DNA from 3 places in the Vibrio sp. SCSIO 43137 genome. Region 1 is predicted to be linked to each of the others. Evidence: riboswitches for the same ligand, from Rfam matches in the RefSeq annotation. Region 1 holds a riboswitch; each other region holds the start of a gene.
What was found. Region 1 has a riboswitch for thiamine pyrophosphate ahead of thiB (thiamine ABC transporter substrate binding subunit). Riboswitches for the same ligand answer to the same signal wherever they lie in the genome.
Positions count from the first base shown of each region.

Region 2: another riboswitch for thiamine pyrophosphate. It lies ahead of thiC (phosphomethylpyrimidine synthase ThiC); the one in region 1 lies ahead of thiB (thiamine ABC transporter substrate binding subunit).
Region 3: another riboswitch for thiamine pyrophosphate. It lies ahead of thiD (bifunctional hydroxymethylpyrimidine kinase/phosphomethylpyrimidine kinase); the one in region 1 lies ahead of thiB (thiamine ABC transporter substrate binding subunit).

Region 1 is NZ_CP116383.1:3,001,332-3,004,606, forward strand. It holds gene thiP (thiamine/thiamine pyrophosphate ABC transporter permease ThiP) at 1-1,114, opposite strand, end outside; gene thiB (thiamine ABC transporter substrate binding subunit) at 1,202-2,185, opposite strand; TPP riboswitch at 2,230-2,333, opposite strand; gene PK654_RS14015 (flavin prenyltransferase UbiX) at 2,387-3,004, opposite strand; gene mpl (UDP-N-acetylmuramate:L-alanyl-gamma-D-glutamyl-meso-diaminopimelate ligase) at 3,004-3,275, opposite strand, start outside.
Region 2 is NZ_CP116384.1:188,700-191,974, forward strand. It holds gene thiC (phosphomethylpyrimidine synthase ThiC) at 1-1,606, opposite strand, end outside; TPP riboswitch at 1,724-1,822, opposite strand; gene PK654_RS16660 (helix-turn-helix domain-containing protein) at 1,944-2,711, opposite strand; gene PK654_RS16665 (carboxymuconolactone decarboxylase family protein) at 2,740-3,195, opposite strand.
Region 3 is NZ_CP116383.1:2,559,351-2,562,625, forward strand. It holds gene PK654_RS11995 (methionine ABC transporter permease) at 1-197, shown strand, start outside; gene PK654_RS12000 (MetQ/NlpA family lipoprotein) at 257-1,066, shown strand; TPP riboswitch at 1,204-1,326, shown strand; gene thiD (bifunctional hydroxymethylpyrimidine kinase/phosphomethylpyrimidine kinase) at 1,409-2,233, shown strand; gene PK654_RS12010 (ABC transporter ATP-binding protein) at 2,241-2,987, shown strand; gene PK654_RS12015 (ABC transporter permease) at 3,040-3,275, shown strand, end outside.

The sequences.
Region 1 (3,275 bases):
GAATAATGGCACCAGATAACTCAATACTGTCCGCCATTCTGCCCTTTTCGGCCATTCTCAGACTGCGGCTGCTATTGATGATAGCAACTCCAGCCATCAGGGCCAGTACAGCTGCCATTAAGGCGATAGCGAATGAAGCCCTGACCGACAGCCAGAATTCACGGTCAGACAGAACAGCAAATAAACTGCTGTTTAGTCCGCTTATCACCACCATAATAAGGGGGGGAATAACCAGAATAACCGCAGAAACAATCCAGAAGCCGTCCCATAACCTTGCCCTTCTGCTGTCTTTTGTCACAGCAAGGGGATTGTCACACCGCTGCGAAATCAGCGGAGTATGTTTTGCCATTCTCTGTATGGAAAATGATAACAAGGCACAAAGTAACATTTGCCACAGTGCCAATACTGCCCCTGCCTGCAAATCAAAATCGAACTTAATCGCCTGATAGATTGCCAGTTCAATAGTGGTCGATTTAGGCCCTCCACCCAGCGCCATTACGGTGGCAAAACTGGTAAAGCAGAGCATAAAAACCAGCCCGCATACATGAGGTAGTTGCTGACGCAGCCTTGGCCACTCCACCAGCCGGAACTTATCCCAGTGACTCATGCCCAGATGAGCACACAGCTTATGCTGTTGCTCAGGAATCGTTTCAAGAGATTGATACAACAGGCGGCTGGCATAGGGCAGATTAAAAAACACATGGGCCAGCAGAATGCCGTTCAGGCCATAAATTGAAAAAGGCAGTTCCCTCTCCAGCCATTGAAACAGTTCAGCCACAAGACCACTGTTGCCATATATCGCCAGCAAGCCGAAAACCCCCACCAGAACCGGCAAAACCAGCGTTATAGAAAATACCTTAAGCAAAAAAGCCTTGGCGAAAAACTGTCTGCGGCTTAACGCATGGGCAACGGGAATCGCCAGAGAGACGCTTATCAGCATAGACAAAGATGCCTGATAGAAGCTGAAATAGGTAACATGCCGGTAGTAGCCGTCGTTCCAGTACTGGCTAAAGCGGACTTCAGGGGTATAGAGCAGTAAGGCACTCAGGGCAGAGATAACAAACAGCAAAATCGCTGCTGCTACGACGAAACCTGATTTAGGGATTCTCTGCATCTGTTTCTCTACCTGAACTTGAGACTTTCCTGCCCTGAATAATTTAATGTGCTGCAAATAGGCATCTGCAGCACAGGGTTATAGAGATTATTTAGTTAATGCACTCTGCCACTCACGAATCCATGATTTTCTCTCTCCGGCAACCTGTTCGGGAGTGAAGCTCAGGGACTGTTTTGGTTTGGTCAGAGACTCAAAGCCCTCTGGCAAGTCGACAGCGGTGACAGGATACATCCAGTTTCCGGTCGGCATAGCATTCTGGAAGTCACCAGACAGAATAAACTGCATAAACTTGTCAGCCAGTTGCGGGTTAGCGGCATTTTTTGTCTTGGCAGCCACTTCAACCTGCATGTAGTGCCCTTCACTGAAATCCGCTGCACGGTAGTTGTCATCCTTCTCAGCAATCAGATGATAAGCCGGAGAGGTGGTATAGGAGAGCACCATATCTGACTCTCCTTTCAGGAACATAGAATAGGCTTCAGACCAGCCTTTGGTTACCGTAACGGTTTTCTTAGCCAATTGGCTCCATGCAGCGGCCGTGTCATCGCCATAAACGGACTTCATCCACAGCATCAAGCCCTGTCCCGGTGTTGAGGTGCGGGGATCCTGATAGATCACCTTAATATCCTGACGACTTTCTACCAGCTCTTTCAGGCTTTTCGGCGGATTAGCCAGCTTAGTTTTATCGTAAACAAAAGCGAAGTAACCGTAATCATAAGGAATAAAAGTAGTATCACTCCAGCCGTTAGGCAGATTTACTGCCGACGTATCTGCCTTGTGCTCTGCCAATAATCCGGATTTTTTTGCTTCTGCCATCAGGTTGGTGTCCAGACCTAACACAATATCCGCTTTGCTTTTACTGCCTTCCAGACGAAGACGGTTAAGAATGGAAACACCATCGTCAAGGGCAACAAATTCCAGATCGCAGCCGCACTGAGCTTCAAAGGCTTTCTCTACCGCAGGACCCGGTCCCCAGTCAGAAGCAAATGAATCATAGGTGTAAACTGTCAGCTTATCCGATGCGAAGGATGAAAATGAAAGGGCTAATGTTAATGCAGAAATAGTGTATTTCACTGGACGCTCTCCTTGGTTTGAGCGGCACAGGTATGAGGAAGGATGATATATCCCAGCTCAATTCCTACGCCAGTATTATCTGGTTCAGGTGTACGGGTTCTAATTGCTTAATCTCAGCCGCAAAAATGCAGCACCCCGATGAGTCCGGATGATTGTAATCTGAATTAGTGGTTTCGGCTACGAAAAACAGCCAGAAATCCGTTAACGCTGATCATAGCCCCAGCGCGGAACCAGTCCCTGCTCAATACCAAGGTGGTCCAGTATTCTCGCTACCATAAAGTCGACCAAATCTTCTATGGACTCAGGTTGATGATAAAAACCGGGGGCTGCCGGCATAATGGTAGCGCCCAACTGAGACAGTTTATGCATATTCTCCAGGTGAAGAGTCGAGAATGGTGTTTCACGCACCACCATTAGCAGTTGTCCACGCTCCTTCAATACTACATCTGCGGCTCGTTCAATCAGGTTATCTGATATTCCGTGGGCAACAGAGGCAACACTGCCGGCAGAACAAGGGCAGATCACCATCTGCTTAGGTGCAGCACTGCCGGATGCCACCGGTGAAAACCAGTCTTCTTTGCCACAGACAATCAGGTTTTCTTCACAGCAGTTCAGTTTCTTAACCAGCACATCTCTGGCCGCTTCAGGGTTAGCAGGCAACTTTAACCCCTCTTCAGTAGCGAGGACAACCCGGGCAGCAGAAGAGATCAGAAGATAGACCCGGTAATCGGCTGCCAGCAGGCACTCTAACAGTCGCAAGCCGTATGGCGCTCCAGAAGCACCGGTAAATGCCAGAGTGATGGATTTTTTCTGCTCCATTAATTTACTACCTTCTGTTTCTGTTCCAGTGCCGCTATCAGCTTGCCATGAATACCTTCAAAGCCACCATTACTCATGACCAGAATCTGGTCGCCCGTTTTAGCTTCAGCAACAATAGCGGCAACCAGTTGTTCAATTTCATTATGAGTGTAAGCCGGCTGACGACAATGCTCCGTGACTTCACTTACTGACCATGAAATATTGTCTGGCTGATAAAGATAAACAGAGTCCGCCTGCTCAAGGGAAGCCACCAGAGTCTGCTTATGAACAC
Region 2 (3,275 bases), on a different replicon from region 1:
TAGCGTTATCCCGTATCTGAGCCCCGGGGTGTCCTTTTGCCAGATCAGCCGCGTGTGCTGCCAGTTTGTAGGTTATTAAGCCTGTCTTAACGTCGTTTTTATCCGGAAGGCCAAGGTGCTCTTTCGGGGTGACATAACACAACATGGCACAGCCGTACCAGCCAATCATTGCAGCCCCGATACCAGAAGTAATGTGGTCATAACCGGGAGCAATATCCGTTGTTATCGGGCCCAGTGTATAAAATGGTGCTTCATGACAGTGTTTAAGCTGCTCATCCATATTCTCTTTAATCAACTGCATCGGGACATGGCCGGGGCCTTCAATAATGACCTGAACATCGTATTGCCAGGCAATTTGGGTCAGTTCACCCAGCGTATGCAGTTCTGCGAACTGGGCTTTATCATTTGCATCAGCAATTGACCCCGGGCGTAATCCGTCACCAAGCGACAGTGCGACATCGTACTGAGCACATATTTCACAAATTTCCCGAAAGTTGCTGTATAGAAAACTCTCTTGATGATGAGCCAGACACCACTTGGCAATGATTGAACCTCCACGGGATACGATTCCGGTGACTCTGTCCACCGTCATTGGTACATGGTGAAGACGTAATCCGGCATGAATAGTGAAATAATCGACGCCTTGTTCGGCTTGTTCTATCAGAGTATCGCGCATAACCTCCCAACTGAGGTTTTCAGCAATACCGTTGACCTTTTCAAGTGCCTGATACATAGGTACCGTACCGATAGGCACAGGGCTGTTACGCAGAATCCATTCTCTGGTTTCGTGAATATTTCGTCCGGTGGAGAGATCCATTACGGTATCTGCTCCCCAAAAAGAGGCCCAGATCAACTTCTCTATCTCTTCTTCAATGGAAGAACTTACTGAAGAATTACCTATGTTTGCATTGACCTTAACTAAGAAGTTTCGGCCGATAATCATAGGCTCTGATTCGGGATGGTTAATATTGCAGGGAATAATTGCCCGTCCCTCTGCCACTTCTTTGCGAACAAACTCCGGCGTGATCTCTTCTGGTAAGGTTGAACCGAAGGCTTGTCCCATATGTTGATGTGCAAGTTGAGAGTCTATGTTCGTAGCTCTTCGCATATTCTCTCTGATGGCAATAAATTCCATCTCTGGAGTGATAATGCCTTGTCGCGCATAGTGAAGTTGAGTGACGCGCTTACCGGGTTTTGCGCGTCGAATGCGCGCATTATGCTGAAAGCGCAGTTCATCTAACGTGTCGTCACTAAGGCGTTGATTGGTATATTCAGAGGAGGCCTGCGTCAGGTGATGAGTGTCTGCCCTTTCATCTATCCACGACTCTCTAAGCAATGGCAGCCCACGATAAATATTGATTGTATGCAGAGGATCTGTGTAGGGACCAGAAGTATCGTAGACCGAAACCGGGTTATTTGGTTCAAATATAGGTTCTTCAGGTGTGCCTGAAATCAAGGTATCAGAAAGAGTGATGGAACGCATTGGGACACGAATATCATCTCTGGAACCTTGAGCATAAATTTTTTGAGAGTTTGGGTAAGCTTGAGTGGTAAGCGAATCTATAAATTGCTTCGCTTCCTCTCTTTGATGTTTGCGACTCGACATGCATTTTTCCTTTTATTCAGAAATAAAATGCTTGCCGGATTGATGCTACAAGAGTGATCAGGGCGCAAAACTGCACCTGACAACAGATAGGTTTCACCAGACAGATCTCTGGCAAAAAAGACATCTTCTCTTGTTCCCTTCGCAGGTATTAGCCTGATCAGGTTCAACGGATCCCGAATAAACGGTCTCAGCCAAATGGCACTCCGACAAGTATGGCGCCCAGTATGGGCACGACAAAGGTTATAGCAGAACTGTTTGTAAACCAAGCAAAATATGAAAATCAGCGGAGCTTTTATTGACGTTTTAACCGGGACTTATGATTGCTTGGCTGAAAAAGTCAGTGCCCTGAGTTTCCTGAGCGTATTTTGGCCTTAATTTTCTGGCTGATATTGCCCGGGGTTGTCAGTACAAAGGATTTAAATTCCCGTGTCATATGAGCCTGATCGGAAAAACCTTTGGCTAAAGCGAGGTCGGAAAGGGGAGTGTCAGGGTTATCCCTCAGATACGTTAAACTTGAGTGTACCCTGCGCAGGCGCTGATACTTTTTCGGGCTCATCCCAATCCATTGATTAAAATTTCGTTCAATCTGCCTCTGGCTGGTTTGAAATTGTTCACCGATTTTACCTTGTTCAGTGTGACTGAGCAGTTGGTTTCGCTTTATTAATTCAGGATCATTCAGGTCGAGATGCGTACTACACCAGCGATACATAGTGGTGAGCTGGCTAGTCAGTTTTGCTTCAGATAATAGAAGAGAGTATAGGCTGCTGATAGAAGGGATTGACCCGGTATCCGCTTCAACTGCAGTGATATCCGAAAATGAATCGGGCATCATTCCGGGGTGAAAGCGGATACCACAAAGCTGCGTGTTTTCATTAATTTCTATAATCTGGGTCGTCTTACTGTTCTTCTGAACATAGATATCCTGATTAACCGAAGTATCGGACAGGCAGATATCTCCCCGGATCAGAAAAGTGACCCCGGAGCCGCCGTCACAATATAAAGGTTTACGGACAGGGCTATGTTCGGTTGTCCCATTGCGCACCGACCATATTGCCTGAATATGGCCGGATAGCTTTCCTTTAGGTTTTATGATTCGAAAATCCATTCTTCTTAATCTTTGATTTAAAGCTTAACTAGGACAGGCTGCCTATTTCGGGTTTAAACACCTTTGCGATCCGGTTCCAGCTATTGATAGCATTGACCGCCAGAGTAAGAATAACCAAGCCCTGTTCACCAAACGCATCCAGTGCTGACTGATAGTCTGCTTCAGATGCGGTTCCGTTAAGGGTGAGTTCCTCTGCCCAGTTCAGGGCAATGCGTTCATTAATACTATATAGTGGCATCTCCCGCCATGCACTTAAGCCTATCAACCTGTCTGCCTGTTCACCACCTTTAAGCGCATCTTTACTGTGCATATCAATACAAAAGGCGCATTGATTGATTTGTGACACTCTCAGTTTTACCAGCTCCCAAAGAGTGTGTGACAGCTGGGATTGTTGTTCAAACTGGTTTCGCAGGTAGGTCTCTTGTTCCAGCAAAATCTGGATACCTTCGGGTGCTGCATTAAAGTAGTTGATTCTCTGACTCATTGATTTATCTCCTTTGTTCAGACTGTGGTTTTGTTCAGACAGTCATAGAGTAAAGGCGAGCAAAGGAGGAATATTGAAGA
Region 3 (3,275 bases), 440 kb from region 1:
CGCTAGTAACCCTTGTCAGCTATTCCGCTATGGCCGGTACCGTTGGTGGTGGTGGTCTGGGAGACGTTGCTATCCGCTATGGCTTCCACCGTTATGACGTGGTGATTATGGCCGTCACCGTGGTGATGCTTATTATTTTAGTTCAAATTATTCAATCACTTGGCGATGCCGTTGTTCGCCGGGTAGACCACAGATAAACCAAAGCTGTTGCTACAGACGAGATAAAACAGCTCAAAATTATACAGGAGATATCAAGATGAAATTTAGCCTTAAGAAACTACTGGCCGTAACCACCGCCGCTTCCGCCCTTATCCTTGCCGGTTGCGGAGAGAAACAAGCTGACACAAGTAAAATCAAAGTAGGTGTCATGGCTGGTGCCGAAGCACAGGTTGCTGAGATTGCCGCTAAAGTAGCAAAAGAGAAGTACAACCTGGATGTTGAGCTGGTGACTTTCACAGACTATGTTACACCGAATGCTGCACTGGATGATGGCTCAGTTGATATCAACGCATTCCAGCACAAGCCATACCTTGATCAGCAAATTGTTGACCGTGGCTACAAGCTGTCAATCGCAGGTAACTCTTTTGTCTATCCGATTGCCGGTTACTCTAAGCAGGTTAAATCTGTTGATGAAATCGCTAACGACGCACGTATCTCAGTACCAAATGATCCGACAAACCTTGGCCGTGCTCTTTTGCTTCTTGAGCAACAAGGTCTGATTAAGCTACGTGACAATGTCGGCCTGCAGGGTACCGTTCGTGATATCGTAGAAAACCCGAAAAACATCACTATTGTTGAACTGGATGCCGCTCAGCTTCCACGTTCTCTTGACGACGTGGCTCTGTCTATCATCAACACAACTTACGCAAGCAGCATTGACCTGACTCCTCAGAAAGACGGTATCTTTGTTGAAGATAAAGAGTCTCCGTATGTAAACCTGATCGTTGCCCGCGAAGAGAATGTTAATGCTGAAAACGTACAGAATTTTGTTAAGGCATACCAGACTGAAGATGTTTATAACGCGGCATCTGACATCTTTAAAGGCGGCGTAGTTAAAGGCTGGTAATCTCCTCCTTTTACAGTAACCGCCCATAATGAAAAAAGCCGCTAACCCGGCTTTTTTCATTTCTGTACTAAACGCGGGTTAAAACCATAGCTTGCGTTCAAAGTTGGATTTGCTACACTGCGTGGCGAACAAATTCTAGATATTAGTCGGGGAGCTAAGGTTTTTACCCAGAGTAAAAGCCCCAAGCTGAGACCAGTAAAATGGGACCCGTTGAACCTGATGCAGTTAATACTGACGTAGGGAACTAATAGCGATGCCTCATCTGACCATGCTTTGATCTCTTAAGCATTCTCCGTTTTCAGGCAGCTGTTTTTCCTATACGTCCATGTTTAGGAAAAGACTATGACAGCGAATCACTCCACACCCATTGTTCTCACAATTGCAGGCTCTGACAGCGGCGGCGGTGCCGGTATTCAGGCCGATATTAAAGCCATTTCAGCCACCGGAAGTTATGCCTGTTCTGTTATTACTGCTCTGACAGCGCAAAATACCCTTGGAGTAGACGGCATTTATCCCGTTGATGCAGACTTTGTCTCTCAGCAATTAGATTCGGTTTTTTCCGATCTGGCAATCTCTGCTGTCAAAGTAGGTATGCTGGCTGATTCTGAAGTAATCTGCGCAGTGGCAGCAAAGCTAAGACAGTACCAGCCACAACATCTGGTGCTAGACCCTGTTATGGTGGCCACCAGCGGAGATCTACTTCTTCAGCAATCGGCTATTGAAACTCTTAAGTCAGAACTATTACCACTGGCATCAGTGATTACCCCTAACCTTCCCGAAGCAGCAGCACTTACCGGTTCGCCCCTGCCTCAGACAGAAGCAGAAATGAGAACTCTGACGGACAAACTCAGAGAACTTGATACCCGCTCAGTCCTGCTAAAAGGTGGCCACCTTGAGAACGAATCAGATAGTACAGATCTACTGATACAAGCCAATACAGTTAGCCGCCTTAGCCAAAAACGAATAAACACCCAAAACACTCATGGCACCGGTTGTACCCTTTCGTCGGCTATCGCCAGTTACCTGGCACAAGGCCAGTCACTGCAACAGGCCGTTCAGTCAGGTAAAGAGTACATATCACAGGCCATAGCCCACGCCGACCAACTCAATATCGGCCAGGGTCACGGGCCGGTACATCACTTTTTTGCCAGCCAGAACAATGGATAGCCGCACCATGATCAATCCTGTGCAGATTGATATCCGCCGGGCAGAACTAAGCTATGCCGACAGCCAATATCCGGTATTCAGCAAACTGGATATGCAGATCTTTCAGGGGCAATGGAACTGTATTCTGGGCAGAAGTGGCTGTGGCAAGTCCAGCCTGCTGCGATATCTGGCCGGACTGTTATCTGACAAAGTGAACTTCTGCGGTGATGTTATCTGGCATTCGGAAAACAGCAGCCAGGTTGCTTATATGGCGCAGCAGGATTTGCTGATGCCGTGGCTGTCGGTGATAGATAATGTCTGCCTTAGCCTGATATTCACTACACCTGACGATGCTCAACTAGCGAAGCAAAAAGCCCTGTCACTGATTGACGCTGTTGGCCTGTCAGAGCACGCAGAAAAACTTCCTCATCAACTCTCCGGCGGAATGCGACAGAGGGCAGCTTTGGCAAGAACCCTGATGCAGGATAAGCCTGTTATTCTGATGGATGAGCCCTTCTCAGCATTAGATGCAGTGACACGCTATAAGCTGCAAAACCTCTCTGCACGCCTGCTGAAAAATAAGACAGTAATCCTGATCACCCATGATCCACAGGAAGCACTCAGGCTCGGTAACCATATCTATATTATGACCGGCCAGCCGGCCAGCGCAGTTAAGCTCCCTTCACCTCAGGGCGCTATCCCGCGAAATATGGATGCCTCTCTTGCTGTTGCGCAGCAGGAGATTATTCAGACGCTGGAGAAAGACTATGTCTGAGCTGACACACACTCAAAAACGTAAAAAGCAAACACAACAATCATCTGCTTATCTGGCTGCTACTAAAAGCAGTAAGCGCGGATTTCATCTGATAACAACCGTAATAGTGTTACTTATTGTCTGGCAGTTAATTGTCACGTTGCTTGAGCTGCCTGCTTTTATTCTGCCCTCTCCGGCAGCCGTGCTTAGCAAGCTATACCAGAGATACGACGTTTTGCTGGCACATACACTGGTGACAGCAAAAGAGATACTGCTTGGTTTAGCTCTCGGGCTAACTTGCGGGCTGTT